DNA from 3 places in the Mangrovibacillus sp. Mu-81 genome. Region 1 is predicted to be linked to each of the others. Evidence: predicted binding sites of a transcription regulator. Region 1 holds the regulator's gene; each other region holds the start of a gene.

Evidence for each region. Region 1 encodes Rex, which represses fermentation and respiration genes when NADH is low (regulators of the CRP and FNR family bind a similar motif). Its sites were predicted from a motif close to TTGTGAAATATTTCACAA; they were not measured.
Region 2: V6B33_RS06540 (AtpZ/AtpI family protein) is a predicted target of Rex. The motif match lies at 6,476-6,493, and genes of this name have one in related genera.
Region 3: V6B33_RS19675 (cytochrome ubiquinol oxidase subunit I) is a predicted target of Rex. The motif match lies at 2,157-2,174, and genes of this name have one in related genera.

What each region holds. Positions count from the first base shown of each region.
Region 1 covers NZ_JBAJHU010000019.1:34,702-44,724, reverse strand. The annotation lists gene tsaD (tRNA (adenosine(37)-N6)-threonylcarbamoyltransferase complex transferase subunit TsaD) at 1-96, shown strand, start outside; gene V6B33_RS21325 (ABC-F family ATP-binding cassette domain-containing protein) at 389-2,335, opposite strand; gene V6B33_RS21320 (redox-sensing transcriptional repressor Rex) at 2,552-3,229, shown strand; gene V6B33_RS21315 (twin-arginine translocase TatA/TatE family subunit) at 3,285-3,452, shown strand; gene tatC (twin-arginine translocase subunit TatC) at 3,471-4,247, shown strand; gene V6B33_RS21305 (YdiK family protein) at 4,266-4,472, opposite strand; gene V6B33_RS21300 (CPBP family intramembrane glutamic endopeptidase) at 4,469-5,212, opposite strand; gene groES (co-chaperone GroES) at 5,494-5,781, shown strand; gene groL (chaperonin GroEL) at 5,836-7,467, shown strand; SAM riboswitch class I at 7,803-7,913, shown strand; cobalamin riboswitch at 7,998-8,189, shown strand; gene metE (5-methyltetrahydropteroyltriglutamate--homocysteine S-methyltransferase) at 8,351-10,023, shown strand, end outside.
Region 2 covers NZ_JBAJHU010000002.1:599,646-609,668, reverse strand. The annotation lists gene V6B33_RS06570 (low molecular weight protein arginine phosphatase) at 371-817, shown strand; gene V6B33_RS06565 (methyl-accepting chemotaxis protein) at 837-2,126, shown strand; gene rpiB (ribose 5-phosphate isomerase B) at 2,301-2,744, shown strand; gene V6B33_RS06555 (TIGR01440 family protein) at 2,757-3,299, shown strand; gene glyA (serine hydroxymethyltransferase) at 3,643-4,884, shown strand; gene upp (uracil phosphoribosyltransferase) at 5,376-6,005, shown strand; gene V6B33_RS06540 (AtpZ/AtpI family protein) at 6,649-6,861, shown strand; gene V6B33_RS06535 (ATP synthase subunit I) at 6,876-7,250, shown strand; gene atpB (F0F1 ATP synthase subunit A) at 7,273-7,989, shown strand; gene atpE (F0F1 ATP synthase subunit C) at 8,068-8,280, shown strand; gene V6B33_RS06520 (F0F1 ATP synthase subunit B) at 8,427-8,948, shown strand; gene V6B33_RS06515 (F0F1 ATP synthase subunit delta) at 8,945-9,481, shown strand; gene atpA (F0F1 ATP synthase subunit alpha) at 9,509-10,023, shown strand, end outside.
Region 3 covers NZ_JBAJHU010000014.1:48,121-58,143, forward strand. The annotation lists gene V6B33_RS19660 (S-ribosylhomocysteine lyase) at 54-527, opposite strand; gene yidD (membrane protein insertion efficiency factor YidD) at 754-999, shown strand; gene V6B33_RS19670 (metal ABC transporter solute-binding protein, Zn/Mn family) at 1,150-2,094, shown strand; gene V6B33_RS19675 (cytochrome ubiquinol oxidase subunit I) at 2,401-3,753, shown strand; gene V6B33_RS19680 (cytochrome d ubiquinol oxidase subunit II) at 3,773-4,801, shown strand; gene menC (o-succinylbenzoate synthase) at 4,934-6,040, opposite strand; gene V6B33_RS19690 (o-succinylbenzoate--CoA ligase) at 6,030-7,523, opposite strand; gene menB (1,4-dihydroxy-2-naphthoyl-CoA synthase) at 7,608-8,426, opposite strand; gene menH (2-succinyl-6-hydroxy-2,4-cyclohexadiene-1-carboxylate synthase) at 8,428-9,252, opposite strand; gene menD (2-succinyl-5-enolpyruvyl-6-hydroxy-3-cyclohexene-1-carboxylic-acid synthase) at 9,249-10,023, opposite strand, start outside.

The sequences.
Region 1 (10,023 bases):
ATGATCGCAGCAGCAGGGACAATTCTTTTCGAACAAGGTAAAAGAGGGAACATGACAATGAACGCCAATCCCGGATTGGATATAGAGAATTTTTGATTATAAAAAGCTTCGAGGAGGGTAATTTTGAACCTTTTCGAAGCTTTTTTATTAGTAGAACATATGTTTTTATCAACAGACTGTGGATAAGTTGTTAATAACTTAAGGATAAATGTGAACACCCTGTGAAAAAGATATGGGTAAATAAGCGGGTGGATGTGCATAACTCCCACTCATCTTGTGGATAATGTGGAAAACTTCTATGGATAACGGATATTCAACATCCGCCCTGTGGATAATGATGTGGAACAAAAAAAGGTTTGAGTAACACGGTGTTACTCAAACCTGTGGATTACTGTTCTTCTTGGAGAATCTCTTCTAATTCTGTCCATTCTTCTAACAATTCATCAAGTTCTTCTTTGGAAGCATTCAGTTTGTTATTGATATCTTGGACTTTTTCGTGATCCTGAAAGATATTGGGGTCACAAAGCAGTTCTTCCTGTTCTTCGATGACCGCTTCGAGTATCTCCATTTGAGCTTCAATATCTTCCACTCTTCTTTTTCGCTGCCGTTCAAGCTTTTTCGCTTCTTTATCGATTTTGTGACTTTGTTTCTGCTGAGTGGACGAGGCGGCAGCAGGCTGCCCCTTTTCGGTAAGCTCAAGTGCAGCCAGTTCTTCCTGTTCTTGCAGCTTCTCCATATAATAATTATAATCGCCGAGGTATTCGGTCGAACCGTTTTTAGAGAGTTCAAGCACCTTGGTCGCAATTCTGTTAATGAAATAACGATCGTGAGACACAAACAGAATGGTGCCTGGATAATCGATGAGTGCATTTTCCAGCACTTCCTTACTGTCGAGATCCAAGTGGTTCGTCGGCTCATCGAGTATGAGGACATTCCCTTTTTCCATCATCATTTTTGAAAGGGCAAGACGCGCTTTTTCTCCTCCGCTCAGTGTAGAAACGGGCTTTAAGACATCTTCCCCGGAAAACAGGAAGTTCCCGAGAACGGTTCTGATATCTTTCTCGTTTCTCAGCGGATATTCGTCCCATAGTTCATTGAGCACGGCTTTGTTTGAGGAAAGCTCAGCCTGTTCCTGGTCGTAGTAGCTGATCGAGACATTCGATCCGAATTTATAATCTCCTGAGAGAGGAGCAAGCTTATTCACCAGTGTCTTAAGCAGAGTCGACTTTCCGATTCCATTTGGACCTACCAGAGCAATGCTGTCGCCTTTTTTTACGGAGAAATCAATGTGTCGGGAGATTTCTTCAACATTATCGTACCCAATCGAAAGATCATTTACTTTCAGGACATCATTTCCGCTTTGACGGTCGATCTGGAAAGAGAAGGTGGCTGATTTCTCATCACCTGACGGCCTGTCCATCAGATCCATGCGTTCGAGCTTTTTGCGCCTGCTCTGGGCCATCTTCGTTGTAGATGCACGGGCGATGTTCCGTTGGATGAAATCTTCAAGCTTGGCCACTTCCTGCTGCTGGCGTTCAAACAGCTTCAGATCCTTTTCATAATCTTCAGCTTTTTGCTGCAAGTATTTGCTGTAGTTGCCGAGGAACTTTTTGCTTCGTTTTCGGGAGATTTCATATACCTGGTTGACGACATTATCCAGGAAGTAACGGTCATGGGAAACGATCAGGACGGCTCCTTCATAGCTTTGTAAATACGTTTCGAGCCAGGATAAGGTGGCGATGTCCAGATGGTTGGTAGGTTCATCAAGAATGAGAATATCAGGATTTGTCAATAACAGTTTACCGAGTGCAAGACGGGTCTTCTGTCCTCCGCTCAACGTGGAAATTTTCGTTTCGTAGTCGAAATCCGCGAAGTTCAGTCCGTGCAGGACAGAGCGGATATCCGCTTCGTACTGATAACCGCCAGACTCTTTGAAAGAAACCTGAAGCTCATCGTATTCCTTTAACACGCGCTGGTAAAGTTCTTCATTTTCGTAGACAGAGGGATCGGCCATCTGTTTTTCCAATGCACGCAGCTGCTTTTCCTGAGCTATCAGGTCTTCGAAAACGGTCAGCATTTCTGCCCATATGGAAAGGCCGGATTCGAGTCCCGTGTTTTGGGCAAGGTACCCGATCGTGACTCCTTTTGGTTTCGTGATTTCGCCGGCATCATAAGATAAGTGGCCGGCAATTATTTTTAACAGAGTCGATTTTCCTGCGCCGTTTCGGCCAACGAGCGCTACCCGATCTCTCGTCTGTATTTCAAGTTTGATATTCGAAAGGATGGTTTCTGCACCAAAGTTTTTGATCAGTTGATTCACTTGTAGTAGAATCATGCGTTTCACCTCTATTTCATAGTGCTAGTGTACCGTATTTGAGAGGAAAACGGCAATCATACATATCGATGAATGACTGTTAATCTTCATACATATAGGATAGAATATAGTGTATGATGGGTAGGAGAGCCTGAAAAAATGTTTTTCTGTTCATTTTGGAAGCGTTGTCAGACGGTCCAAAGTAACAGGCTTTGAATAGATGTGGGGGAATGCAATATGAACCAGGATACAACGAAAATTCCACAGGCAACGGCTAAGCGGCTGCCGCTTTATTACCGTTTTATCAAGAATTTATACTCATCCGGCAAACAGAGGGTTTCATCCAAGGAACTAAGTGAAGCGGTGAAGGTGGATTCTGCCACCATCCGCCGGGACTTTTCCTATTTTGGTGCGTTAGGTAAAAAAGGGTATGGATATAATGTTAACTATCTACTCTCTTTTTTCAGAAAGACGCTCGATCAGGATGCACTGACTAAGGTTGTACTGATCGGAGTCGGGAACCTGGGTACGGCTTTTCTTAATTATAATTTTATTAAAAATAATAATACTAAGATAGAAATGGCCTTTGAGGTCGATGAGTCAAAAGTGGGAACCCAGGTGGGAGAAGTACCGGTATTTCATTTGGATGATCTGGAAGAAAAATTGGAGAATCAGAATATTGAAGTGGCAATCCTGACTGTGCCGGCATCTTCTGCTCAGAATATCACAGACAGACTGGTCTCTTCAAAAATCAAGGGTATCCTTAACTTTACGCCTGCAAGGCTGACGGTACCGGATCATATCCGGGTCCATCATATTGATCTGGCTGTAGAGCTGCAATCGTTGGTTTACTTCTTGAAGCATTATTCTGAGGAAGACACGGAAATGTCACAAGATGGAATCATATCGGAATAGCCATTTTACATGAATTGCGATATGATAGAGATGTAAAAAGAGGAGGTGTCTCATTATGCCAGGTCCAGGTAGCCTCGTATTAATCGCTATTGTTGCTTTACTGATTTTTGGTCCTAAGAAATTACCGGAATTAGGGAAAGCATTCGGAAATACTTTACGTGAATTTAAAAATGCAACAAAAGGCTTAGCAGATGATGACGATAAATCAAAAGATGCCAAGTAATAGAGTAGGATGAACGCCATGAGTCAAAGTCAGAAAGACATGACATTGTATGAGCATATAGGAGAATTACAAAAACGACTCATGATTGCAGTCGTTTTCTTCTTGTTGGCGGTCATAGCGGGTTTTTTTCTCGCCGGTCCGCTGATCACGTATTTACAGCATGCCGATGAGGCGAAGAACATGACCATGAATGCCTTCAGGGTGACAGACCCCCTGAAGATTTACATGGAGATGATTATCTTCGTCGCTGTAATCATTACTTCGCCGGTCATCCTCTATCAGGTATGGTCGTTTGTATCACCTGGTCTTTATGAAAGAGAGAGGAAGGTTACACTCAGTTACATACCTGTGTCCGTTCTTCTATTTCTTGGAGGCTTGTCCTTCTCATACTTCATTCTGTTTCCATATGTAGTGAAGTTCATGATGGGACTGTCGGAGAATCTTGAAATCCAGCAGGTCATCGGTATCAATGAGTACTTCCATTTCTTATTTCAAATAACGATCCCGTTCGGTTTTTTATTCCAGCTTCCCGTGGCGATGCTGTTCCTGACGCGTCTGGGGATCGTCACACCAATGGTGATGGCACAAGCAAGGAAAGTCTCTTACTTTGTCCTCTTCATCATTGCCGCTTTCATCACTCCTCCGGATATCATATCCCATTTGATGGTGACAGTGCCTCTATTCATCCTGTATGAAATCAGTATCTGGATTTCAAAGATTGGATATAAAAAGGTACTTGAAGCGGAACAGAAGCTTGAGATGGAACAATACGAAGAAGATAAAAATAAGGATTGATCCCAATGGGACCAATCCTTATTTTTTGTTCTTGAGCTGTTTTCTGATTTTGAAGTGAATCATGACCATTCTGAGCCCCGAACCGAAGTCAAGGGTGGCCAGAAAGACAAGTATATAGGTGAAAAATCCCCAACCATCATCTCTTACATTCTGAATTGCAAAGTATGTGAAAAGTATTCCCAGCAGGAGATAGATCACACCCGAGAATAACGGTGATCTTCTCATAAAAATAATCCTCCAATAAATCCTTGAATTTTTTCAGCTTCATTCATGATCTTTTGAATATCGTCCTTATAGATAGATTGGATTAGAACGACAGATGTATTCATCGCAACATGAGCAAAAATTGGCACGAGTATTCTCTTCGTTCTTACATATAAGAAAGCGAAGGTAAAGCCCATCGCAGAATACAGAATGACATGCTCCGGCTCAAAGTGGGCAAGCGCGAATATAATGGAACTTACCAGCGCCGCAAAGAAGAAATTCATCTTCTCATAAAGGACGCCGAAGATGATCTTACGGAACACGATCTCTTCTAAAATCGGACCGATCACGGCTGCCACAAGCATTGTCACTGGCACCTTTTCGATGATCCCGATGATCATCTGGGTATTCTCGGATCCCATTTCAATCCCGATGGCATATTCAATTTGGATGGCAATGGACTGAGCGAAGAAGGCGATGAAAATCCCTGCAACGGCCCAACCGATCGAACTTCCTGAATTGAGAGGGGCACTGCGCTCAAGCCGCGTACTTGTTTCACTTTTTCGAAGGATGGCCCATACAACAATCAGTGCCAGGGAAAAGCTGATAATCAGCCAATAACCGGGAACAAGCTGCTTGACCTGTTCTGCAGGCTGACCCATCACATCCGTCCCGATTTTATAAAGAAGCGGGACCCCGACAATACTTGAAAGCTGCATGACAATATATGCAATCAATATATATCCAAAATGTTTTTTCAACGTTTCGTCTCCTTTAATCGTCATCTTGTTCAATTCTACTAATAATCGCTCAACTCTTCAAATAGTAGCCTTTGGTGCGGGAAGGGTAGAAATCCGGAATACAAAGACAAAACCGGACATAGGATAGAGAGGTGTGAAAAAAGGGGGAAAATGACGAAAAAATTTTAAGCAGGACACTTGCAAAATGAAAACGAATTAATTAATATAATAATTGTGTTAGCACTCACGACAAACGAGTGCTAATAAAAAATACTTACATATTTTCAAGGAGGTTGTTTCACTTGTTAAAACCACTAGGTGATCGCGTCGTTATCGAGCTAGTTGAGTCAGAAGAAAAAACAGCAAGCGGTATTGTGCTGCCGGATTCCGCAAAGGAAAAGCCGCAGGAAGGTAAGATTGTTGCTGTAGGTACAGGTCGCGTTCTTGACAGCGGTGAGCGCGTAGCTCTTGAAGTGTCTGTCGGCGATCGAATCATCTTCTCTAAATATGCAGGTACAGAAGTGAAATACCAAGGCACAGAATATCTGATCCTTCGTGACAGCGACATTCTGGCTGTTGTAGGCGAATAATCAACCAATCAAATATAAAACATTACTTTAAACAATAAGAGGAGGACTTTGAATATGGCTAAGGATATTAAATTTAGCGAAGAAGCACGCCGTTCCATGCTTCGTGGGGTAGATCAATTAGCAAACGCAGTTAAAGTAACTCTTGGACCAAAAGGACGTAACGTGGTACTCGAGAAGAAATACGGTTCACCACTTATCACAAATGATGGTGTGACGATTGCTAAAGAAATCGAACTTGAAGATGCATTCGAAAACATGGGTGCAAAGCTTGTAGCTGAAGTAGCAAGCAAAACAAACGAAATTGCCGGTGACGGTACAACAACTGCAACGGTCCTTGCACAGGCGATGATCCGTGAAGGTCTTAAAAACGTAACAGCCGGGGCTAATCCTGTAGGCGTACGTAAAGGAATCGAAAAAGCGGTTCAAACTGCAGTGGAAGAATTAAAAGCTATCTCCAAGCCGATCGAAGGCAAAGATTCAATCGCGCAGGTTGCTGCAATTTCAGCTGCTGACGAAGAAGTCGGTCAATTGATCGCAGAAGCAATGGAGCGCGTTGGAAACGACGGCGTCATCACAATCGAAGAGTCCAAAGGATTCACGACTGAGCTTGACGTAGTGGAAGGTATGCAATTCGACCGTGGATATGCTTCTCCATACATGGTAACTGACTCTGACAAGATGGAAGCGGTTCTTGAGAATCCATACATCTTGATCACGGACAAAAAAATCGGCAACATCCAGGAAGTACTTCCTGTTCTTGAGCAAGTGGTACAACAAGGCAAGCCGTTATTGATCGTTGCTGAAGATGTTGAAGGTGAAGCACTTGCTACATTAGTAGTGAACAAACTTCGCGGCACATTCAATGCAGTGGCTGTCAAAGCTCCTGGATTCGGTGACCGCCGTAAAGCAATGCTTGAAGACCTTGCCATCCTAACTGGCGGTGAAGTGATCACGGAAGATTTAGGTTTAGACCTTAAATCTGCAAACGTCACTCAACTGGGCCGTGCAGCGAAAGTTGTCGTAACAAAAGAAAACACAACAGTAGTAGAAGGCTCTGGAGATCCACAAAAGATTGCAGGACGCGTGAATCAAATCCGTGTTCAACACGAAGAGTCTACTTCTGAATTCGATAAAGAAAAATTACAAGAGCGCCTTGCCAAGCTTGCAGGCGGTGTAGCAGTCGTGAAAGTCGGTGCTGCAACTGAAACTGAGCTTAAAGAGCGTAAACTTCGCATCGAAGACGCCTTGAACTCTACTCGCGCAGCGGTGGAAGAAGGGATCGTTTCCGGTGGTGGTACTGCCCTTGTGAACGTATACAACAAAGTCGCTTCAATCGAAGCAGACGCAGACGTAGCAACTGGTATCAACATCGTGCTTCGCGCACTTGAAGAGCCAATCCGTCAAATCGCTCACAACGCTGGACTAGAAGGTTCTATCATCGTAGAGCGCCTGAAGAAAGAACAAGTGGGTGTAGGATTCAACGCAGCAACTGGCGAGTGGGTTAACATGATTGAAAAAGGTATCGTTGACCCAACTAAAGTAACTCGTTCCGCACTTCAAAACGCAGCATCCGTTGCAGCAATGTTCTTAACTACTGAAGCAGTAGTTGCAGACATTCCTGAAGAAAACGCTGGCGGCGGCATGCCTGACATGGGCGGTATGGGTGGAATGGGCGGCATGATGTAATAACGCCCAAAACCTTACTGTGAAAAGGTTCGAGGCTTTGTTAAAAATGACATACTGCTTGTCATTTGAAGAAACAAACCCCTATATATGTTATTTACCTCCCAAAAGTTCTCTGAGCTTCTGGGAGGTTTTTACTTTATTTAGAGGACTTTTTATTCGTAAACATCTTTAAGCTCCTCTAAAATAACTATTTTCAAAAAATACTACTTTATCGGCAGCGTGTCATCCAAGTGAATATTTGGTTATGGAACTTTGTACTGCATTAATAATCTTTGACAACCCCTGTACAAAATGCTACCATTGCATTTAAATTCAAAACATTAAAAATTTTAATACTCTTATGAAGAGAGGCGGAGGGACTGGCCCTATGAAGCCCGGCAACCATTTAACAACTGTGTTAAAAAGGTGCTAATTCCAGCAAGGCATATTGCTTTGGCAAATGAGAGGGATGAAAAAGGATTCGCCAGCCTCTCTATGTTCTACTAGAGAGGCTGTTTATGTTTATAAAATAAAAATTGTTTTGCTAAAACTTCATATCAAAAGCTTCAGGTGCTGTGTGGATCATCTACGCGGCTTAAAAGGGAAGACCGGTGAAAAGCCGGCACGGTCCCGCCACTGTATTGGGGAGCAACTTATCGAGTAGCCACTGTTTTATAGGGAATGGGAAGGGATAAGAAGCAATGAACCTAAGTCAGGAAACCTGCCTGTTGTATGCGCTAGTACTCTACGGGGATATAGGGGAGGTGAGAAATACGTGCTCAGTAAACCAGAAGGTTCGAACTCTAGTTAATTATACGTATCAATCTCTCTTTTCTTTTTTTGAAAAGGGAGATTTTTTAGGTTCGAAACTAAGATTTGTATGGAAAAGGAGAGGTAACCCATTATGGAAAAAGTGATAAGCTCGAATGTAGGATACCCAAGAATTGGGGAAAAACGTGAATGGAAACAAGCCCTGGAACAGTTTTGGGCAGGAAAGTTAGAAAAAGAGGCATTCTTAAAGCAAATAGAAGAGATTCGCCTGCAGCATCTTAAAAAGCAGAAGGAGCACGGAATTGATTTAATTCCTGTCGGGGACTTTAGCTTGTATGATCATGTCCTGGATACGGCTGTTATGTTCGGTTTAGTACCGAAACGTTTTAACTACAGCGGCGGGAAGGTGTCGCTTGAAACCTATTTTGATATCGCTCGAGGAACGAAAGAGGCGGTGGCTGCTGAAATGACAAAGTGGTTTAACACAAACTACCACTATATCGTTCCAGAGCTCAATGAAACAGTACCTGCTCTTGTGGAAAATCGTCCGCTTCAATTTTTTCAAGAGGCGAAGCAAAAACTTGGTATTCATGGTAAACCAATTATTTTAGGTCCGATTACATTCGTAAAGTTATCAAAAGGATATGATAAAAGTGACTTTAAAGCAGTTGTCGAGCAATTTGTCCCGCTTTATGCGGAAATTTTACGTGAACTAGAGACAGAGGGAGTGGAATGGGTTCAAATAGATGAACCAATCTTAGCAACTACTATTCCAAGAGATGAGCTTTCTTTAGTTAACGAAGTCTATCAGGCATTACATGATGCAGCACCAAACGTTAAGGTGATAGTGCAAACTTATTTTGATAGTATTGAGCATTACAAAGAGGTCGTATCACTTCCTGTTCAGGGAATTGGTCTTGATTTTGTCCATGATAACGGTCAGAATCTTGCAGCATTGAAAAAGTATGGTTTTCCCAAGAATAAGGGACTTGCAGCTGGAGTTATTGACGGACGAAACATTTGGCGTGCCGATCTCGAAGGAACAATGTCACTTCTAAGCGAAATTGAAGAGGTTGTTTCAAAAACAAGACTAATTGTTCAGCCATCATCAAGCCTATTGCATGTTCCTGTGACAGTAAAAAATGAAGAATTGCTCGATGAGATTCTAAGAAATGCACTGGCATTTGCCGATGAAAAATTAGAAGAAATTAGTACACTTACAAATGGCATGAACAATGGAAAACGAGTGATACAAAAAGAAATCGATGAAACCACAAAAGCAATTCATGAAATAAACCAATCATCGATTCGAAATAATACGCAAGTTCGAGAAGCCATTCGCAGCTTACAGAAGGATCAAGCAGAGCGGAAGGCGCCATATACAGTACGAAGAGGGCTTCAAGAAAAGGCTTTCCAATTACCATTATTGCCTACGACAACTATTGGCAGCTTCCCACAAACGAAAGAAGTAAGAAAACAGCGGTTAAAATGGCGGAAGGGCGAATTAACTGACAATGAATATGAAGTCTATATTAAGGCAGAAATAAAAAAGTGGATCGATATTCAAGAAGATCTTGGTTTGGATGTGTTCGTACATGGGGAATTTGAACGGACAGATATGGTTGAATACTTTGGAGAAAAATTAGCCGGCTTTCGATTTACAAAATACGGCTGGGTTCAGTCATATGGTTCCAGATGTGTGAAGCCTCCGCTAATTTATGGTGATGTTGCTTTTAAGAAACCAATGACAGTTGCAGAAACTGTATATGCCCAATCATTAACAAACAAACCGGTAAAAGGAATGTT
Region 2 (10,023 bases), on a different contig from region 1:
GCACTAATGCGGTGGGGTTTTTTTGTGTTTTTCAATAGCCGCCTCCGCTTTTCTATTGTCCAGCTCCAGGGCTTAGAGGCACATGTCATAAGCCAAACCGTCCAAGAAGGCAAAAAGCGCCTTCCCGGCCGGTTTGGCTTATGCCACACGCCTCTGAGCAAAGCCCTTCCGCTTTTCTATTGTCCAGCTGCAGTGGTCTGCTCCCGTTTGAAAATTAACCTTAGGCTTTTGAGGCAAAAAGCGCCTCTAAAGCCTAAGAACATTTTTCAAAGGGAGCAAAACGCCCACTTCCGCTTTTCTTTTTGTATTCTTTGTGAATGTCCTATAACGGAATTGGAAAATATTTTATAATAGAGGTAAGGAGGATGAGATGATGAAGATCTTGTTTGTTTGTACGGGTAATACGTGCCGCAGTCCGATGGCGGAAGCGGTGTTGAGGCATAGGGGAGCCGACCGGTTCGAAGTGAAATCGTGCGGTGTTTTTGCAATGGATGGCAGTGATGCTTCATTTCAGGCTAAAGAAGTTCTGAAAGAGAACGATATAAACCATAAGCACCAATCCAGCACGCTGAGAGAAAAGGATATCGATTGGGCGGACTATGTGTTTACGATGACCGCACATCATAAATGGGCGATCATGGATCAGTATCCGGGAGCTTCCGATAAAGTGTTTACTTTAAAGGAATATGTGCTTGAAGATCCTGAAGACATGGATGTGTCCGATCCGTTTGGAGGCAGCGTCGAACTTTACAGACATACATATTCGGAGCTGGATTCGCTGATCGAGCAATTGATCATGAAGCTTGCAACAGATTGATTTTTGAGGAGAGAAAAGGATGGGGAAAGAGAGAAGGTATAAGTCCGGGCTTAGGAAGAAACTGGTTTTCTTTATGACGATTTTGGCATTGGTCACGTATTCGACCTCGGCATTTTTCATTTATTTTATCAAGCCGACATTTGCACCGGATATGAATGAGTTCTTATTTACAAGTATTACGTTAGGCATGGGTGTCTTCTGGTCGGGAGTGCTGGCTTTCTTTGCGGCAGGATTCATCGTCAAACCGCTTCAGCGTCTGGAGCAGGCTGCGCTTAAGGCGGCTGAGGGAGACATCGCGGTCGAAGTCGAAGTGCCGAAGTCGGATGATGAAATCCGTTCGCTCGGACTTGCGTTCAATCGCATGCTGCATAACCTCAGGGACATGGTGTCCAGTATTGAGGAGAATTTTACGAAAACAAATTCAAATGTAGTGGATTTATCGAAGGCTTCCGAAATGGCTTCACACCAGGCGGATTCGATTTCAAGGACAATCAGTGAAATATCCGCCGGCGCTGAAAGCTCGGCCATGTCGATCCAGACGACGGCTGAATCGGTCGAGGACGTCATTCAGATCGCCCAGGAAGTGCAGAATCACTCAAAGTCTTCCGAGCAGCTTTCTAAAAATATGGTCACCGAGCTTCAAGGCAGCAAGGACGTGATCCACTCATTAGTGGAAGGAATCACGACGCTAGCCAAAGGGAATGAAGACTCACTCGAAGTGGTGCGCAGATTGGAAGATAACGCGAAAAAGGTCGAGCAGATCATTCAATTGGTCGGGAGTATTGCGAACCAGACAAACCTGCTCGCATTGAATGCTTCTATTGAAGCGGCTCGCGCAGGTGAACACGGTAAAGGCTTTGCCGTTGTAGCCGAGGAAGTTCGCAAGCTGGCAGATGAAAGCGGCAAAGCGGTCCAGGGAATTTCCGATTTGATTAAAAATATCCAAACCGAAGTCGGGAACGTGGTCGGTCAGATTTCCAACCAGGTGACGACGGCCAACAAGGAAGCGGAAAAAGGTTCCAAAACAAATGAAGTCATTGAAACGATGACGAGCACGATTCACGAAGTCGCAGACTCTGTTCAAAAAATTTCCGGCCTGGTCGACAGGCAAATGGAGAGCATCAGACTTACTTCCCAGCAATCCCAGGAAGTAGCGGCGATCGCAGAAGAAACCTCAGCAGGAGCGGAAGAAGTGTCAGAATCGACCCGCGAACAGGCGGCTGTCATGGAAAATGTCGAAGAATTGGCATTGAACCTCAAGAAGCAGGCAGAATCGCTGAAGGGAACGATCAGTCGTTTTCATTTATAATGGCAGAGAGCACGGGCTTATTGGGCACGTGCTCTTTTTTACAGTGCAGCTCGCAGTTTATCTTAATCCTGCACAAAAACAACTTTTTTCCTAAGATTAAAAACTTTATCTATCCTGTTGGGTATGTCAAAATAAAAGGAAACAAACACTAGTCAAAAATGGGAGTGACGATGGATGAAAATCGCAATTGCATCAGATCACGGCGGGGTAAATATTCGTGAAGAAATCAAATCATTAATGGATGAGCTTGGACTTGAATATGAAGATTTTGGCTGTGAGTGCGGCACTTCTGTGGACTATCCGGATTACGCGGTGCCAGTGGCGGAAAAGGTAGCAGGCGGCGAGTTCGACCGCGGCATCCTGATCTGCGGAACAGGTATCGGCATGAGCATTTCTGCAAATAAAGTAAAAGGGATTCGCTGTGCGCTTGTTCACGATGTGTTCAGTGCAAAAGTGACCCGTGAACATAACGACAGCAACATTCTCGCGATGGGTGAACGCGTCATCGGAGTGGGACTCGCACGCGAAATCGTTAAGACCTGGTTAGGTACTGGTTTTGAAGGCGGACGCCACGCGAATCGAATCGGAAAAATCACGGCATACGAAGACAAACAATAGGAAGTGGGTTTCATGGAAATCACTCAATTGCAAGAGCAGCTTCACAGCATACTGACAGAATTCAAGGAAAAAGTTTCGCTGAAAACTGGACAGGTGTTTGTGGTCGGGTGTTCCACCTCTGAAGTCATTGGTGAGCGGATTGGAACAGCCGGTACATTTGAAGTAGCCGAGATGATTTACAAAGAGATAAAAGAATTTGCCGATTCTGCCAGAGTATCGCTTGCGTTCCAATGCTGTGAGCATCTGAACCGGGCAATCGTTTTGGAGCGCGAAACGGCAGAACGAAAGAATTTGGAAGAAGTGACCGTTGTGCCTGCACGATCGGCGGGCGGCGCAATGGCGACCCATGCTTACCGTTCGTTTGAGGATCCCGTCATGGTGGAATTCATAAAAGCGGACGCCGGAATCGACATCGGCGACACATTCATCGGCATGCAGCTGAAACACGTTGCCATACCGGTGAGAGTATCCCAGAAGAGTCTCGGCGGTGCACACGTAACGCTCGCTGTCACCCGCCCAAAGCTGATCGGCGGTGTGCGGGCTGTTTATGAATGAGGAGTAAAGAATAAAGCCCGTCTTTCAATGCTTGATGCATTGAAGGATGGGCTTATTGTTTGTGTACCTGGTACAAGAACGTTTTGATGTACCAGGTACATTATTAACTGATTGTACCAGGTACATTCTAACCTGCGTGTACCTGGTACAAAAACCCCTTCTTGTACCAGGTACAACTCCAGCTCGCGACACCATTTTTATTCCCTGCCAATCTCCCAAATCCGAACATTCCAATTTACCCACACGTTCTTATTTCGCGTTCTGCAGAATCGTGTTAGAATGAGATTGAATGAATCAAGATGGCGCAGCTTAGAATGGGCCGATGAATAAAAGGGGGATATGTATGAGTAAGATTGCCAAGCAAGATCCGGAAATTTATGCAGCAATTCAAGATGAATTAGAGCGTCAACGTACGAAAATCGAGTTAATTGCATCTGAGAATTTTGTCAGTGAAGCCGTTATGGAAGCACAAGGTTCGGTCCTCACGAACAAGTATGCAGAAGGGTACCCAGGTCGTCGCTATTATGGCGGATGTGAGCATGTCGATGTAGCAGAGAACTTAGCTCGCGACCGTGCGAAAGAGTTGTTCGGGGCAGAACATGTGAACGTACAGCCTCACTCTGGAGCGCAAGCCAATATGGCAGTCTACTTCACCATCCTTGAGCAGGGGGACACAGTTCTTGGAATGAACTTATCCCACGGCGGGCACTTGACGCACGGAAGCCCAGTCAACTTTAGCGGAATCCAGTACAACTTCGTCGAGTACGGAGTCGACAAGGACACCCACCTGATCAATTACGAAGATGTTCGTCAAAAGGCATTGGAAAACAAGCCGAAGCTGATCGTAGCAGGTGCGAGCGCGTATCCAAGAAAGATCGATTTCGCAAAATTCCGTGAAATCGCCGATGAAGTGGGAGCATACCTGATGGTCGATATGGCTCATATCGCAGGACTTGTAGCAGCCGGACTTCACCAGAATCCGGTTCCTTACGCAGACTTCGTGACGACAACGACTCATAAGACACTGCGCGGTCCCCGCGGCGGGATGATCCTTTGTAAGGAAGAGTTCGGCAAGAAGATAGACAAGTCCATTTTCCCTGGCCTTCAAGGCGGACCTTTGATGCACGTCATTTCCGCGAAAGCTGTTTCGTTCGGCGAAGCGCTTCAGGATTCTTTTAAAGACTACGCGCAGAACATCATCGACAACGCAGCGCGTCTTGGAGAAAGCTTAGGAAAAGAAGGCATCGACCTCGTATCAGGCGGTTCGGATAACCACCTATTATTGATCGACCTTCGTTCACTCGGATTGACGGGCAAAATTGCAGAAAAAGTACTGGACGAAATCGGCATCACAGTCAACAAAAACACAATCCCATTCGATCCGGAAAGCCCGTTCGTCACAAGCGGCGTCCGCATCGGAACAGCGGCAGTTACGTCCCGCGGTTTTGGAAAAGAAGACATGGACGAAATCGCGTCCATCATGGCCCTTACCCTCAAAAACCACGAAGACGAAACAAAGCTGGAAGAAGCGCGCAAACGCGTAACCGATCTCACAAGCAGATTTGCTTTATATCCAGAGAGATAAAAATAGACAGCAGAAACCTCCTCAGAAGAATGGATTCTTTTGGGGAGGTTTTTTTTGAGGAAATAGATTGATAGGAATAGCAGATGGTTGTAGTTGATAAGATAGGTTGAATAACTATTAAAATTAAACGGGTCGAGTTGTTTACAGATCTAAATAGAATTGAACACTATGATTGAGTTGGATCCAGCGTTGATTGGAGTGGAAGGCGAATACTCCTGCGGTAAAGTGACAAATGTGAGACCCCACAGGAGCGACGAGGAGGCTCACGTGTCACCCGCGGAAAGCGTCTTACACAGAAATCAAAAGCGGCATTCAGCATCCTGTCTATCTATATCCACGAAATCCATACAAAACTAACCATAAACATAACGATTTCATTACACCTCCCAACTTTTATTGCTCTCAAAACCTCTTTTATGTACAATAGCTAGAGATGTAAAACAGTATCTATCATTTTTTTACATAAACCGAATTCAAAAGGAGAGAATCGAATGGGCAAAGTATATGTATTTGATCATCCATTAATCCAGCACAAATTAACATTCATCCGTGATAAAAACACTGGAACGAAGGAATTCCGCGAGCTTGTCGATGAAGTGTCAACACTCATGGCATTTGAAATCACGCGTGAACTGCCGCTTGAAGACATCGAAGTCGACACACCGGTAAGCAAAGCGAATGCGAAAACACTTACAGGTAAAAAACTGGGGATCGTTCCAATCTTACGTGCAGGTCTCGGGATGGTCGACGGAATCCTTAAACTGATTCCGGCAGCAAAAGTCGGACACGTAGGGTTATACCGTGACCCGGAGACTCTTAAACCGATCGAATACTACGTAAAGCTTCCAAGTGATGTGGAAGAACGCGACTTCATTTTAGTCGACCCGATGCTTGCAACAGGAGGTTCCGCTGTCGAAGCGATCAACTCACTGAAAAAACGCGGTGCGAAAAACATCACGTTCATGTGTCTGGTGGCTTGCCCTGAAGGAGTGGAAGCGATTCAGGCAGAGCACCCTGATGTCGACATCTACATCGCAGCACTTGATGAGAAGTTAAATGAAAAAGGTTACATCGTTCCTGGTCTCGGTGACGCGGGCGACCGTTTGTTTGGTACAAAATAATCGAAAATAAGAACCAAGTCATTAAAAAATGGCTTGGTTCTTTTCTTAAATAAAAATAGACCCATTGGATATATTTACATAAAATTGAAGGGTTTCTAGTAAAAAGAAACTTCTTTATAATGAAAGAGTCTGAATAGGGTTAATGGAAGTATATCTTTCAAAGAACGAGTAAATGATCGATAAAAATACAACGGACTTCTTGGAAGTTCGGTCCAGATGAAGTAGCGTGCGCACTTCAGAAATATCCGGCAACAGTGCTTATGCTAACATCCTTATGACCAAGCCGCATCCGCTTTTCTAGATGTCCAGCTCCGGCGGCTAGAGGCACATGTCATAAGTCAAACCGTCCCAAAAGGCAAAAAACGCCTTTCAGGCCGGTTTGGCTTATGCCACCCGCCTCTGAACGAGCCGCCTCCGCATTTCATGTAAATATGTAAAAAGTGTGAACTTTCGACAAACACCTGGAGAGGTTGTGAACTTTTTAACTTGAACTCATTGACATAGATATTACCCTATTGTATGCTTACAAAGGATGTAAAATGATAAGGTTTTCACAATTGTAAAAAGCTTGTGAAATCGGTTGTCCACTCATTTTACACAGCTTGCCTCACGTTCAAATTTCGTTTGAATAGGAAGGGTTTAAATGGGTCAAAAAAACCAAAGCCCGTATAAAGCGATGGCGATTTATACAGCGATTCTGTCGCAACTTGTCGGTTCCATTCTTCTGGGGATTTTTCTGGGCAGGTGGATTGACCAGCAAGCAGACTCTGCACCACTCTTTTTAATCATCGGATTACTTCTTGGTTTAGCAGCCGGGATTTATGCGATGCTTCGTACTTTACGACATTTATCTTAGGAGAATAATAAGATATGCCGGAACTCCATCAAATGTTTAATAGACAGCGGAAATACATATTGTACCTGCTGGCTGTTTACGTCCTGGGTTGGGGATTTACCGACCACAAATCAGTATTCTTAGGGTTAGCATTAGGAACGGCTTTAAGCCTTTATATGCACTGGGGCATGACGAAGCGAGTCGACAAGTTCGGAGAGGCCGTTGTGGCAGGGAAGAAAGTGAGATCCCTCGGAACGACTTCGCGGATGGCTGCGGCAGCCTTGGGCGTTATCATTGTAACCCGCTTTCCCGAAACTTTTCATCTCCTAAGTCTTATTATTGGATTAATGACGACTTATATAGTCATTATGATAGATTATTTTTTCAGCACTATTAAAACTAATAAATAGCGGGGAAGAGAGGTGAAGTATTTTGAATCATGAAGCACCTTTAGCCGATTTTATGGGCCTGACTTTCAACCTGGCCAACGTGATGATGATCACGATTGCATCTGCCATTGTGTTTCTAATCGCGGTCTTGTCTACACGACGCTTAGCCCTTAATCCTACCGGAATGCAGAACTTTTTCGAGTGGGTCATGGACTTTGTCAAGGGCATCATCAAGAGTAACATGGATTGGAAAACGGGAGGACGTTTTCACATCCTGGGTCTCACCATCATTATGTATATCTTCGTATCGAACATGCTGGGTCTTCCGTTCTCAGTTGTGTATGATCACGAATTATGGTGGAAATCACCTACAGCCGATCCGGCGGTCACATTGACTCTGGCGGTAATGGTCGTGGCACTGTCCCATTATTATGGAATCAGATTAAAGGGGTTCGGTGCATACGGAAAGGACACCTTTTTATCACCTATGTGGTGGTTATTCCCGCTGAAAGTCATTGAGGAGTTTGCAAACACTCTTACATTGGGTCTTCGACTTTACGGGAACATTTATGCCGGGGAAATCCTGCTGGCGCTGATCGCGGGCATGGCCGTACACGGCGGTATCGGCGGCGTTCTTGGAGCCATCGCACCAATGCTTGCTTGGCAAGGGTTCTCGATCTTTATCGGGGCAATCCAGGCATTCATTTTCTGTATGTTAACAATGGTTTATATGGCTCACAAAGTAAGTCATGACCATTAATATATACCTGTTCATTACGGTGGACAAACATATATAGTAAAAAATATTTTTCTTATACATTAAAGGAGGAACTTTAGAATGAGTCTTATCGCAGCAGCAATCGCAGTTGGTTTAGCAGCACTTGGAGCAGGTATTGGTAACGGTCTGATCGTTGGCCGTACAGTAGAAGGAATTGCACGTCAACCGGAATTAAGAGGTACTCTTCAAACTACAATGTTCATCGGTATCGCACTAGTTGAGGCACTTCCAATCATCGGTGTAGTTATTGCCTTCATCGCTCTTGGAAGCTAATAGAACTGACACAATCAATTAATGGCGAAGTTCGTCTTGACGATTATCTTCGCCATTCCTGTGTACTGAAAGAATTCTTGCAAGTATAGATTGTTCAATTTATCAAAAATAAGATCCAATCGATTCTTGAAGGGAGTGAATCGAGTATGTTAACTAACGCATTCGTTTTAGGTGCAAGTGGCGGCGAATTCAATAGCGGGGATATCCTTTTCCAACTTGTTATGTTCCTTGTCCTTATGGCACTTCTTAAGAAATTTGCCTGGGGTCCATTAATGGGGATCATGCAGCAGCGTGAAGACCATATCGCCGGTGAGATATCTGCGGCTGAACAAAGCCGTGTGGAAGCAAACAAGGTTCTGGAAGAGCAGCGTCAGCTTCTTAAAGAAGCCCGAACAGAAGCTCAGGCTATGATCGAGAACTCTAAGAAACAAGGCGTGGAGCAGCGTGAAGAAATCATCACGGTTGCACGTCAGGAAGCAGAACGTCTGAAAGAATCTGCGAAACGCGAAATCGAAACGCAGAAGGAACAAGCGGTTGCAGCACTGCAGAAACAGGTTGCATCACTATCCGTACTTATTGCTTCTAAGGTTATCGAGAAAGAACTTTCTGCTGAAGATCAACAGAAGTTAATTAACGATTATATTCAAGAGGTAGGGGAAGAGCGATGAGCTACTCTACAGTTGCAAAACGCTATGCGTTAGCTCTTTTCGAAATTGCCAAAGAACATAATCAGCTTGAAGCAATCGAAGAGGAGCTGCGTACAGTAAGAGCGGTTTTCTTGGAGAACAGGGAATTAAGTGCTCTTTTTGAAAATCCGAAACTTACGCTGGCGAAAAAGAAGTCAATCATCCAGGAAGCATTTCAAACAGCTTCACCGTTTGTCCTTAACACGCTCATGATCATGACGGACCGTCACCGTACGTCCGAGATCACTGGACTGGTTGAGGGATACATCGAATTAACCAATGAAGCACGCGGAATTGCAGATGCGACTGTGTATTCTGTACGTCCGTTGACGGAAGATGAAAAGACAGCACTATCGTCTTCTTTTGCTAAAAAAGTCGGAAAACAATCTTTAAGAATTACCAATGTGACAGACGAACATTTACTCGGCGGCATCAAGGTCCAAATCGGAACCCGCATTTATGATGGCAGCCTTAAAGGTAAATTGACTCGTCTTGAGCGTGAACTAATTCGTTAACTTTCGTATAAATGAGGGGTGAAATTCATGAGCATCAAGGCGGAAGAAATCAGCGCGCTGATAAAAAAGCAAATTGAAAACTATCAGTCTGAGATGAAAGTAAGCGACGTAGGTACAGTTATCCAAATCGGTGACGGTATCGCTCGTGCTCATGGCCTCGACAATGTCATGGCTGGAGAGCTTGTTGAATTTTCTAACGGTGTCATGGGTATGGCACAGAACTTAGAAGAAAACAACGTTGGTATCATCATTCTCGGACCATTTACTGACATTCGTGAAGGCGATGAGGTTCGTCGTACTGGACGTATCATGGAAGTTCCAGTAGGAGAAGAACTGGTAGGTCGTGTAGTAAACTCACTTGGACAGCCTGTAGACGGCTTAGGCCCGATTGCTACAACTAAAACTCGTCCAATTGAAAGCGGAGCACCTGGTGTTATGGATCGTAAATCTGTACACGAGCCGCTTCAAACCGGTATCAAAGCGATCGATGCTTTAGTACCGATCGGCCGTGGTCAACGTGAATTGATCATCGGTGACCGTCA
Region 3 (10,023 bases), on a different contig from region 1:
GCTCATAGAAAATCCACCGGCTCACTTAAGTGACCGGTGGATTTATATAAATATTAAGCAAATACCTGCTTTAAGTCTTCTTTACTCTGGCTCAGCCAGTACTTCATTAATTTCTTTGCACCTTCTAAATCATGAAGTTTTGCCTGGCCGCACTGTTTCTCGTTGGCTGCCGGGATTTCTTCAATTTCGACTGCTTCTTTCATCGTCGCTTCGAGCAGGTCGATAATTTCCTCCACTGCAGGTTCACCGCTGACGACCAGATAATAGCCGGTCTGGCATCCCATCGGAGAAATATCAATGATATCAAAGTGTTCATAAGGCTCTGCATATTTACGGATTGTAAACGCAAGTAAATGTTCAAGCGTGTGAATCGAGTCAGGCTTCATTGCCTGCTTGTTTGGCTGACTGAAACGGATATCGAATTTATTGACAAGGCCGTCACTTCCTACCTTATGCACTCCACAATGTCTTACATACGGCGCTTTTACCGCATTATGATCTAATTCAAAGCTTTCTACTGATGGCATTCATAATCACTCCCATTAGTTTCTGATACTAGTATAACGTAAATTCATAGTAATTTCATCAACTTAATCTGCTTTAAGTGAAATTTATAATTTCCCTTTTCCTCAACCTTCGCCATAGAGGCAGACGAACCCTCTTTACAATTTCATTTCATTTCCAGATCCGTCTCCTTTCATGGAAAGTACGATTTTGATATAGTAAGAAGAAAAGACTCTAGGAGATCATTGAATGAAACGCGCATTACTTTTACTGTTTCGATTTTATCAAATCGTGATTTCGCCGATAAAACCTCCGACATGTCGATTCTACCCCACCTGTTCACATTACGGCATGCAGGCAGTCGGCAGATTCGGCGCACTGCGCGGAGGATTCCTGACGATTAAGCGAATTCTCAAATGTCACCCATTCCACCCCGGCGGGATCGATCATGTACCGGAAGAGTGGCCGTCTAAGAAGAGGGAAAACATAGACTAATTCTCATTTTACGGGAGTTGGTCTTTTTATTGTGTACGCGTCTTAAACTTTTGTCTTGCTTATTGCGCTCCAGGATAGTAAAATAACCATTGTGCTAAATCGTAATCATTACAATTTGTTATTTTCACAACAATTAAAGGAGGATTCCTCTTGAACTATATTCGGAAAAGCTGGTTTTTATTAATCGTTCTATTCCTGTCGGCTTGCGGGGCCGCTTCCGATGAGAAGAGAGAAAAGGACGGTAAACTCGATGTGTATACAACTGTATATCCAATCGAGGATTTCACAAAGAAAATCGGCGGGGAGCATGTCGACGTTCACAGCATTTACCCGCCGGGTGCCGATGAGCATACCTTTGAGCCATCACAAAAAGATATGATCAAGATGGCGGATGGAGATGCGTTCTTTTATGTCGGGATGGGTCTTGAAGGGTTTGTCGAGAAGTCCAAATCCATTCTGAAAAATGAGGATGTTAAAGTGGTGCCAGTAAGCGAAGGCATTGAAGTTGAACATGAGGAAGATGGTCATGATGATGAGGAGGAGCATGCAGAAGACGGGCACGGACATCAACATGAGACCGATCCGCATATTTGGCTGAATCCCGAATACTCCAAACATATGGCAGAAGTAATCGCGGAAACCTTATCGGAAGAAATGCCGGAACATAAAGAAGAATTCCAATCGAATCTGAAAGATTTAACCGGTGAACTCGATGCACTGGATGCTGAATTCAAGCAAATGGCAGAATCCGCACCGCATAAAACCTTCTATGTTTCACACGCTGCATACAGCTATTGGGAAGAGCGATACGGCTTACATCAGGAAGCCATCGCAGGATTGAACACATCGGATGAACCATCACAGCAGGAATTGAAAAAAATCATCGATCAAGCGAAAAAGGACGATGTTCAATACATTCTGTTTGAGCAAAATGTCTCCTCCCGTCTGACGGAAGTCGTCCAAAAGGAACTGGGGGCTGAATCCCTCAATCTTCATAATTTATCTGTTCTGACTGAAAAAGACCGGGATGAAAATGAAGATTATTTCTCATTGATGAGGCAGAATATCGTCACATTGGAAAAGGCGCTGCAATAGCAGCGGTGAGCATCACTCTTTTTATGTAGTGGTGCTTTTTTGTGTTTTTGTGTGGCTGTGTGATGTGAATTGATGTACCAGGTACAATTTTCGTTTATTGTACCTGGTACATTTCAAACTCTATGTACCTGGTACAATCACTTTGATTTGTTCCTGGCACATTCACACCTTTTGTTCCTGGCAAAAAGAAACAAACTACCAGTATCCTCTAAGCCATAACATCAAGTCCCCCTCCATTCCCATGCATATTATTTTCCATTAAGTGGACAATAAGGAAAGCGAATGATATGTAAGGGAGAATTTGAAATGGATGAATTGGTACTTGCTAGATCTTTATTTGGGACGACGATGGCTTTTCATATTATTTTTGCGACGCTTGGAGTCGGGATTCCATTGATGATCCTTGTGGCGGAAATCATGTATCAGCGTACGAATGACCTTGATTATTCAGTGATGGCCAAGCGGTGGACGAAGGCGTTCGCCGTGCTTCTGGGTGTCGGGATTCCGACCGGGACGATTGCCGGTGTGCAATTATCCCTGCTTTGGCCTGGTTTCATGGAAGTCATCGGACGGGTGATGGCCCTGCCATTTCAGATTGAAATCTATGCTTTCTTCATCGAGGCTCTTTTTATGTCCATTTATGTGTATGCAGCCAATCGGATCGCTCCCTGGATGCGGATCGTGAGCTTGATCCTTGTAGCCGTGGGAGGACTTGCCTCGGCAGTTCTGATTACGAATGTCCACGCCTTTGAAGGAACACCGGCGGGATTCAATATTGTCGATGGAGAAATCACGGACGTGGATCCGTGGAAGGCATTTTTCAATCCAAGCTTCTTTGTAACTGCCGGGCATGTCGCTCTTTCAGCTTACGTCGTCGGTTCATTCACGATAGCTTCTGTGGCTGCATTCAAAATGCTCCGTACACCTTTTGGATCGAGAGTTTATAAGTTTCACGGCAAAGCATTGATGATCTGTCTTGCCGTCGGGGGTGTCTTCTCATTCCTGACTGCGATCAACGGACATGAATCGGCACAAATGCTCCACGAGTATCAGCCTGAGAAACTGGCCGCTGCGGAAGGTCTGTTCGAAACGCAGACACATGCGCCGCTCGCAATCGGAGGATTCACAGACAGTGAAGAACAGGAAGTCAAATGGGGAATCGAAATCCCCTGGGCACTGAGCTTCCTTGCAGGGAACAGTTTTGACACAGAAGTCATCGGGTTGAATGATTTTCCTGAAGAATACTGGCCGCCGCTCTTCGTACATACCTTGTTCAACGGGATGGTCGCCATCGGTTCATTACTGATCTTACTTGCACTGACTGCGTTTGTGTGGAAGAAGATATTGAAAAAGGACCGATATCCGAAATGGTTGATGTGGCTGTTTACAGCAGGGGGGCCCCTTTCCATCCTTGCAATCGAATTTGGGTGGATTTTTGCCTGCACGGGCCGTCAGCCCTGGACCATTTACCGGATCTTAAGTACAGAGGATTCGGTTACCTCGACCGGGAATATTGCCATTCTCTTCATTCTGTTTGTCTCTGTTTATGCCATATTAGCGGTAGCGGTCGTACTGGTTCTTCTGTATTACTTCAGACGAAACCCGCCGCAAAAAGATATTGATAAAGCAGAAGGCAAGGAAATTCCACTGTCTACTTAACTGATTAGGAGGAATGATCATGACTCAGATGTTGATAGCGATTACGATCCTTTGGGGCTTTGTATTCATTTATGCCGTGATGGCGACGATGGATTTCGGGGCAGGTTTCTGGTCGATGCTTTACATCAATCATGACAAGACGAAAGCAACCAATATCGCGAACCGATATCTGTCCCCGACGTGGGAAGTGACGAATACATTCATTGTGGCACTGGTCGTGGCGGTTTACAGCCTGTTTCCCGGAGCTGCCTATTCTCTCGGCACCGTCCTATTGGTACCGGGAAGTTTAATCCTCCTCCTGCTTGCGATTCGAAGTGCATTTCTCGTCTTTTCTCATGTGGCCGACGATTACCGGAAACCGCTGACTTACATCACAGGCATTACAGGTCTCTTGATACCAGGACTATTGATCAGCGTGCTGCCGATTTCGCATGGTCCTTATATTGACTTTGAAGACGGTCAGACGCTGCTATTGGGAAAACTTTTTACAAGCCCTCATGAATATGCATTCTTTGGGTTTGCCGTGGCAAGTACATTATTTCTTTCTTCGCTCCTATTAGCTGATTACTCAAAGGCGTCCCGTGAATTTGAGGCGTATAAAATGTACAGGCGTGATGCGATGATCATTGGACCGATTTCTGTCGTGATGGCTTTCCTTATCATGATGACGATGAATAATGAAGCAAACTGGATTTATGAACGAATGATGGAGGATTTTAACATCCTTCTTATTTCCCTGCTCGGTTTTCTTGTTGCAGGGGGGGCACTGTTCCTTCCCACCAATAAGGAAGGCATGAAAGGCATGCCTCGATTGGCAGTGGTGGCTGTTACATTTCAATACGTACTGGCAAGCTATGTCTACGGAAAGGCACATCTACCGTATATCATTTATCCTGAGGTGACGATTCAATCGGGATTTACAGACCCGAATTCGTTCAAGGCCGTCTTCATTACGTATATAGTCGGGTTTATCATCCTCTTCCCCGGCTTTGTGTACTTCTGGAGTTTATTCATGAACGACAAACGGTATTTAAGGCAAAAAAGTTAGGGTCTTTCCTATTGAATGCCGCAGCGAATTTCCATGCACCAACTGGTCATACTCAATTCTTATTTTAAATTTTTTCATAGAACCACAAAAAAGGACATGAACCTCTCTCTGGGAATTCATGTCCTTTCCTTTTTACAACAAATACTCTTCCGTGTTTTCACACACTTCCTTAAGGCGCTTTTGATTCAGATCAACTCCGATGCCAGACTTGTCAAACCTCTTTACATACCCGCTGGAGGCTATGATCGGAGTGTCTATGATGTCTTCATCCCAATACTTCAATGATGAAGAGATGTCTCCGGGTATCGAAAATCCTTCAAGGGTGGCAAGGCTGATGTTATGCGCCCTGGATACCCCGAATTCTATCATCCCCCCGCACCACAATCTAATCCCGTTCTCCTGACAAAGACGATAGATATCCAGTGCAGCATTGTACCCGCCTACTCTGCCCAGCTTTATGTTGACGACGCCGCAGCTGCCCAGATGGATGGCACTCTTCATATCATGAGGCGTCACGATGCTTTCATCCAGGCAAATCGGGGTTTGCAGCTCTTTTTGCAAAATGGCGTGTTCCACCAGGTCGTCCACTCCCAGGGGCTGTTCGATCATTTCCAGGCGGAATTCATCAAGATTTCTGAGATGTTCCGTATCCTTCAATGTATAGGCTGAATTCGCATCTGCCAAAAGCTGGAGATGAGGAAATTCATTTCTTAATGCACGGATCACTTCAATATCCGAGCCCTTGGAAATTTTAATCTTTATTCGTTCGTATCCCTCATCGACAAGTTCTTGGGTATGAGCAATCATTCCTTCCACCGTGGCATTCCCGACGACCGCGCCTGCGAGCACTTTCTCCCGGGTTCCTCCAATCACGCTCCAAAGTGGTTTTTCTTTCTGCCTCGCGTACAGATCCCAGACCGCCATTTCCATCGAAGCCTTTGCCATTGCATTTCCTCTGACGGTATCGAATACTTTTTGCAGTTCCTCAGGATGTGAAACAGGACGGCGGCGCAATAATGGAATCAGTACATCTTTCAGCATATGAAAGCAGGTTCTCACCGTTTCTTCCGTATACCATGGCGTAGAGAACGCGACAACCTCACCTAAGCCGATAATCCCTTCCCGGTCCTCGACTTCGATGATCATCCCTTCCCTGTTTTCTACCTTTTGCAGATGAGTGACAAATGGTTTCTTCAACGGCATCGAAATTGTGTGAATCCTGATTTTTTTAATGTTCATCGCGATCCATCCCCTGCTCCCATTGTTCTCGAAGTACTCTTCTCAATATCTTGTTGGATGCATTCCTTGGGATTTCATCTACAAATATTACTTTTTTCGGCTGCTTATAGGGTGCCAGTTTATTTTTACAGAATGAGATGACATCTTCTTCTCCAATGAGACTTCCGCTTCTCTTTACGATAAAAGCACATGGGACCTGTCCCCACTCATCATGTGGGATTCCAGCGGTGCCGACGTCTTCGATTTCTTTATGGGAAGTGAGCACACTTTCGATTTCAGCGGGATACACATTTTCACCGCCTGAAATAATCAAATCGGAACGCCTGTCCAATACGAATAAAAAGCCATCTTCATCCAAGTATCCGATATCCCCGGTCGCCAGCCAGCCATTGTCAAAGCTTTTGCTGTTCGATTCTTCCCGGTTGTAATAACCGATCGTCACATTGGGACCTTTCACCACTATTTCTCCTTCTTCATTTGATGAAGCGGTGACTCCCTCCTTCGTCTTTATCTTCAATTCGGAAGGAAACAGAGGTTTCCCTGCAGAACCCAGCTTAGACAAGCTGTATTCAGGAGAAAGCGTCACAATCTGAGAAGAGGTTTCCGTCATGCCATACGTTTGAAAAACAGGGATTTTCTTATCTCTGCAGATTTCAAGCAACGGCAGCGGGGCGGGACCTCCGCCGAGCAGCATGCAGCGGAAATTCTCATGATAAGATCCACCGCCAAGCTCTCCAATCATCCGCTGCAGCATATTGCTGACTGCCGACATGATCGTGATCGAACCGTTTTTGAGCTCTCCGGTGATCCTTTCAGCATCAAACTGTTCAAACAGGCGTACGCCCATACCGTAAATGACGCTCCTCATCAAAATCGAGTAACCGCTGATATGAAAAAGCGGAACGGAGCAGAGCCAGGTATCATTTTCACTTATACCGAGATTCAGAGACGAACCAATAGCACTCCACCAGTGATTTCCGTATGTCTGAAGGACGCCTTTGGGTGCTCCCGTCGTCCCCGAGGTGTACATCACGGAACAGACTTGGTCTAACTGAAAATGATCCTTCATTTCAAAGCCAGAAGGAGTTGTTTTCTGCAGTTCTGAGAGTTTCACCTTATGAATAGTACGGCTTTGCAGTTTTTCATTAAATTGATCATCCAAAAGAACGGCAGAAAGATTCATATCCTCGATTTGAAAGGCTAATTCAGCAGGACTTAATCGATGATTCAGAAGTACGGCTGTTAATCCGAGCTGCTGCACGGCATGAATGACGATGACCGATTCAATCGAATTTTTGATCATTAATCCAATGAATTCAGCTTGAGAATCATGGACATGACGGTGTATCTTCCCAGCCGTGTCAATCGTCAATTCCCACAGTTCTTTAAACGTATACTGGCAATCATCACTTTTCAAAGCAATGCGGTCGGGAGTCAAATAGGTTCTCTGCTTTAGCCAATTCGGCAGCTGTTGGGTTGTCATAGCTTTTCTACTCCAATTCTTAAAGGTTTATACTCAATATAAAAAGCCTGATGAATCTGTCGAGATCCATCAGGCTGCCCTCTATTAAGGGAAACGAGGGAATTGTCCGAAGTCAGGTTTGCGTTTTTCTTTGAACGCATCTCGACCCTCTTTTGCTTCTTCGGTTGTGTAGTAAAGTAGGGTAGCATCTCCTGCAAGCTGCTGAAGTCCTGCTAAACCGTCTGTGTCTGCATTGAACGCAGCTTTCAGGAAGCGCAGGGCAGTCGGGCTCTTCTCAAGCATTTCAGAAGCCCATTGTACGGTTTCCTCTTCAAGCTTTTCATAAGGTACAACCGTGTTTACAAGTCCCATATCAAGTGCTTCCTCGGCATTGTATTGACGGCACAGGTACCAGATTTCTTTCGCTTTCTTATGTCCGATGATGCGTGCTAAATAGCCTGCACCGTAACCGGCGTCAAAGCTTCCCACTTTAGGGCCAGTTTGGCCGAATACCGCGTTATCTGCTGCGATTGTGATATCACATACGACATGAAGCACGTGACCTCCGCCGACTGCGTATCCTGCCACCATCGCGATGACCGGTTTAGGGATGACGCGGATCAGTCGCTGTAAGTCCAATACGTTCAGACGGGGAATTTCATCCTCTCCTACGTAACCGCCGTGGCCGCGTACACTTTGGTCCCCGCCGGAACAGAATGCCTTTTCACCTGCACCTGTCAGGACGATTATGCCTACACTGGAATCGTCGCGTGCATAGGCAAACGCATCGATCAGTTCCATTACCGTCTTTGGACGGAATGCATTGCGTACTTCCGGCCGGTTGATGGTAATCTTGGCAATCCCATTATATGTTTCATATAAGATATCTTCGTAGTTTCTTTCTGAAACCCATTCAAAAGCCATGTTAAACATCCTCCTTTATGTACTTCAAAAATACTTCCTCTATTATTGTACCAAACTTTCGGGGTTCTTCCACATGAATTGCATGACCGGTGTCGAAAAAAGTAATAATTTCAAAGTCCCGATTCAGATCGATCATATCTTTAGCAATCCCGACGAATTTATGATCCAGTTCACCCACCAATAAAATCACTGGGAACATAAGATCTTCCAGGGTCTCCCACCAGGAGGGCTGTGCACCGGTCCCCATCCCTTTCAGGCTGTTGGAGAGGCCGGCCGGTGATTGCTGAAGCCGCTGTTCACGAATCTTCTCCTGTTTAACAAGAGGCAGCCTTTTCTGTGTGGAGAACAGGGGGACCTCTTCCCATAAATCCACAAATGACCGGATTCCTTCATCCAGGATCTTATCTGCGAGTGCTTGATCTCTCTCCCTTCTTTCTGCCTGCTCCTCATCCGTCCTCAGACCCGGGGAGGCACTTTCCAGTATAAGAGCGCTGACGAAATCAGGGTAGAGGTTGGAAAAGTGAAGAGCCAGCCTTCCTCCCATCGAATATCCGATGATGACAGCTTTCTTTACACCCAGTTGACTCAATACACTGTGGATATCATGTGAAACTGCGTCCATGGAATAACGGGCAGCATCCGACGGGGAATCACTCTTCCCATGGCCAATGATATCGATTGAAATGCACTGACAGCCCTTCTTAAGCTGTTCGGTTATTTCTTCCCACGTCCGGGAATCTCCTGTAAATCCGTGAAGAAACACAAAAGGAAATCCTTCTCCTTTAACATCTACAAAATAATCAATCTCATTCGCCTTAAGAATCATAAGCTGTTCCCCTTCAATTTCCCTGCTATTTCCTGGGAAACAAAATTCCACAAATTACGATGTATTGCAACATTTTCTTCGCGATTCGTCAGTACTTCAATGATCTTGATACCGCGATTCCCTTCAGTACTTTGAAGTGCTGAAGGGAACTCACTTTCCTGTTTCACCAGCGAGTACTCGGCACCATAAAATGCTGCCGCAGAGGCAAAGTCAAGATCCATCGGGGTACCAAAGAGCTCTTCAAAGTAAGACCCTTCACTTGCCTGGGGCAGGAATGAGAATATGCCTCCACCATTGTTATTCATGACCACTATGGTGATATCAAGCTGATACCTTTTAGCTGCGAGCAGCCCATTGAGATCATGGAAAAATGCAAGGTCACCGATCAGCAGATACATCGGGGTATTTCCTGTACTCATTCCAAGCGCAGTCGAAACGACTCCATCTATCCCGTTTGCCCCGCGATTTGCATGGACGGAAATCTTCCTGTCATTATTGAAGAAGAATGTGTCCATATCCCGAATAGGCATCGAGTTGCTCGCAAATATTGATGCCCCGTCCGGCAGTTGTTCAATCAGCTGTTTCACGGCTTTTCCTTCATTCCAAGGCTGATCGCCAGTCCGCAGGATGTTTCTTGTCATTTCATTTACGGTTATCCACTGATGTAACCATCCCGATTCCCTAATTTCATCGTCTGTTTTCATGTCCCTACAGAACAATCTTTCATCGCAATAAATAAATTCGGTGGCTTTCGCAATCGGATCCTGCCAT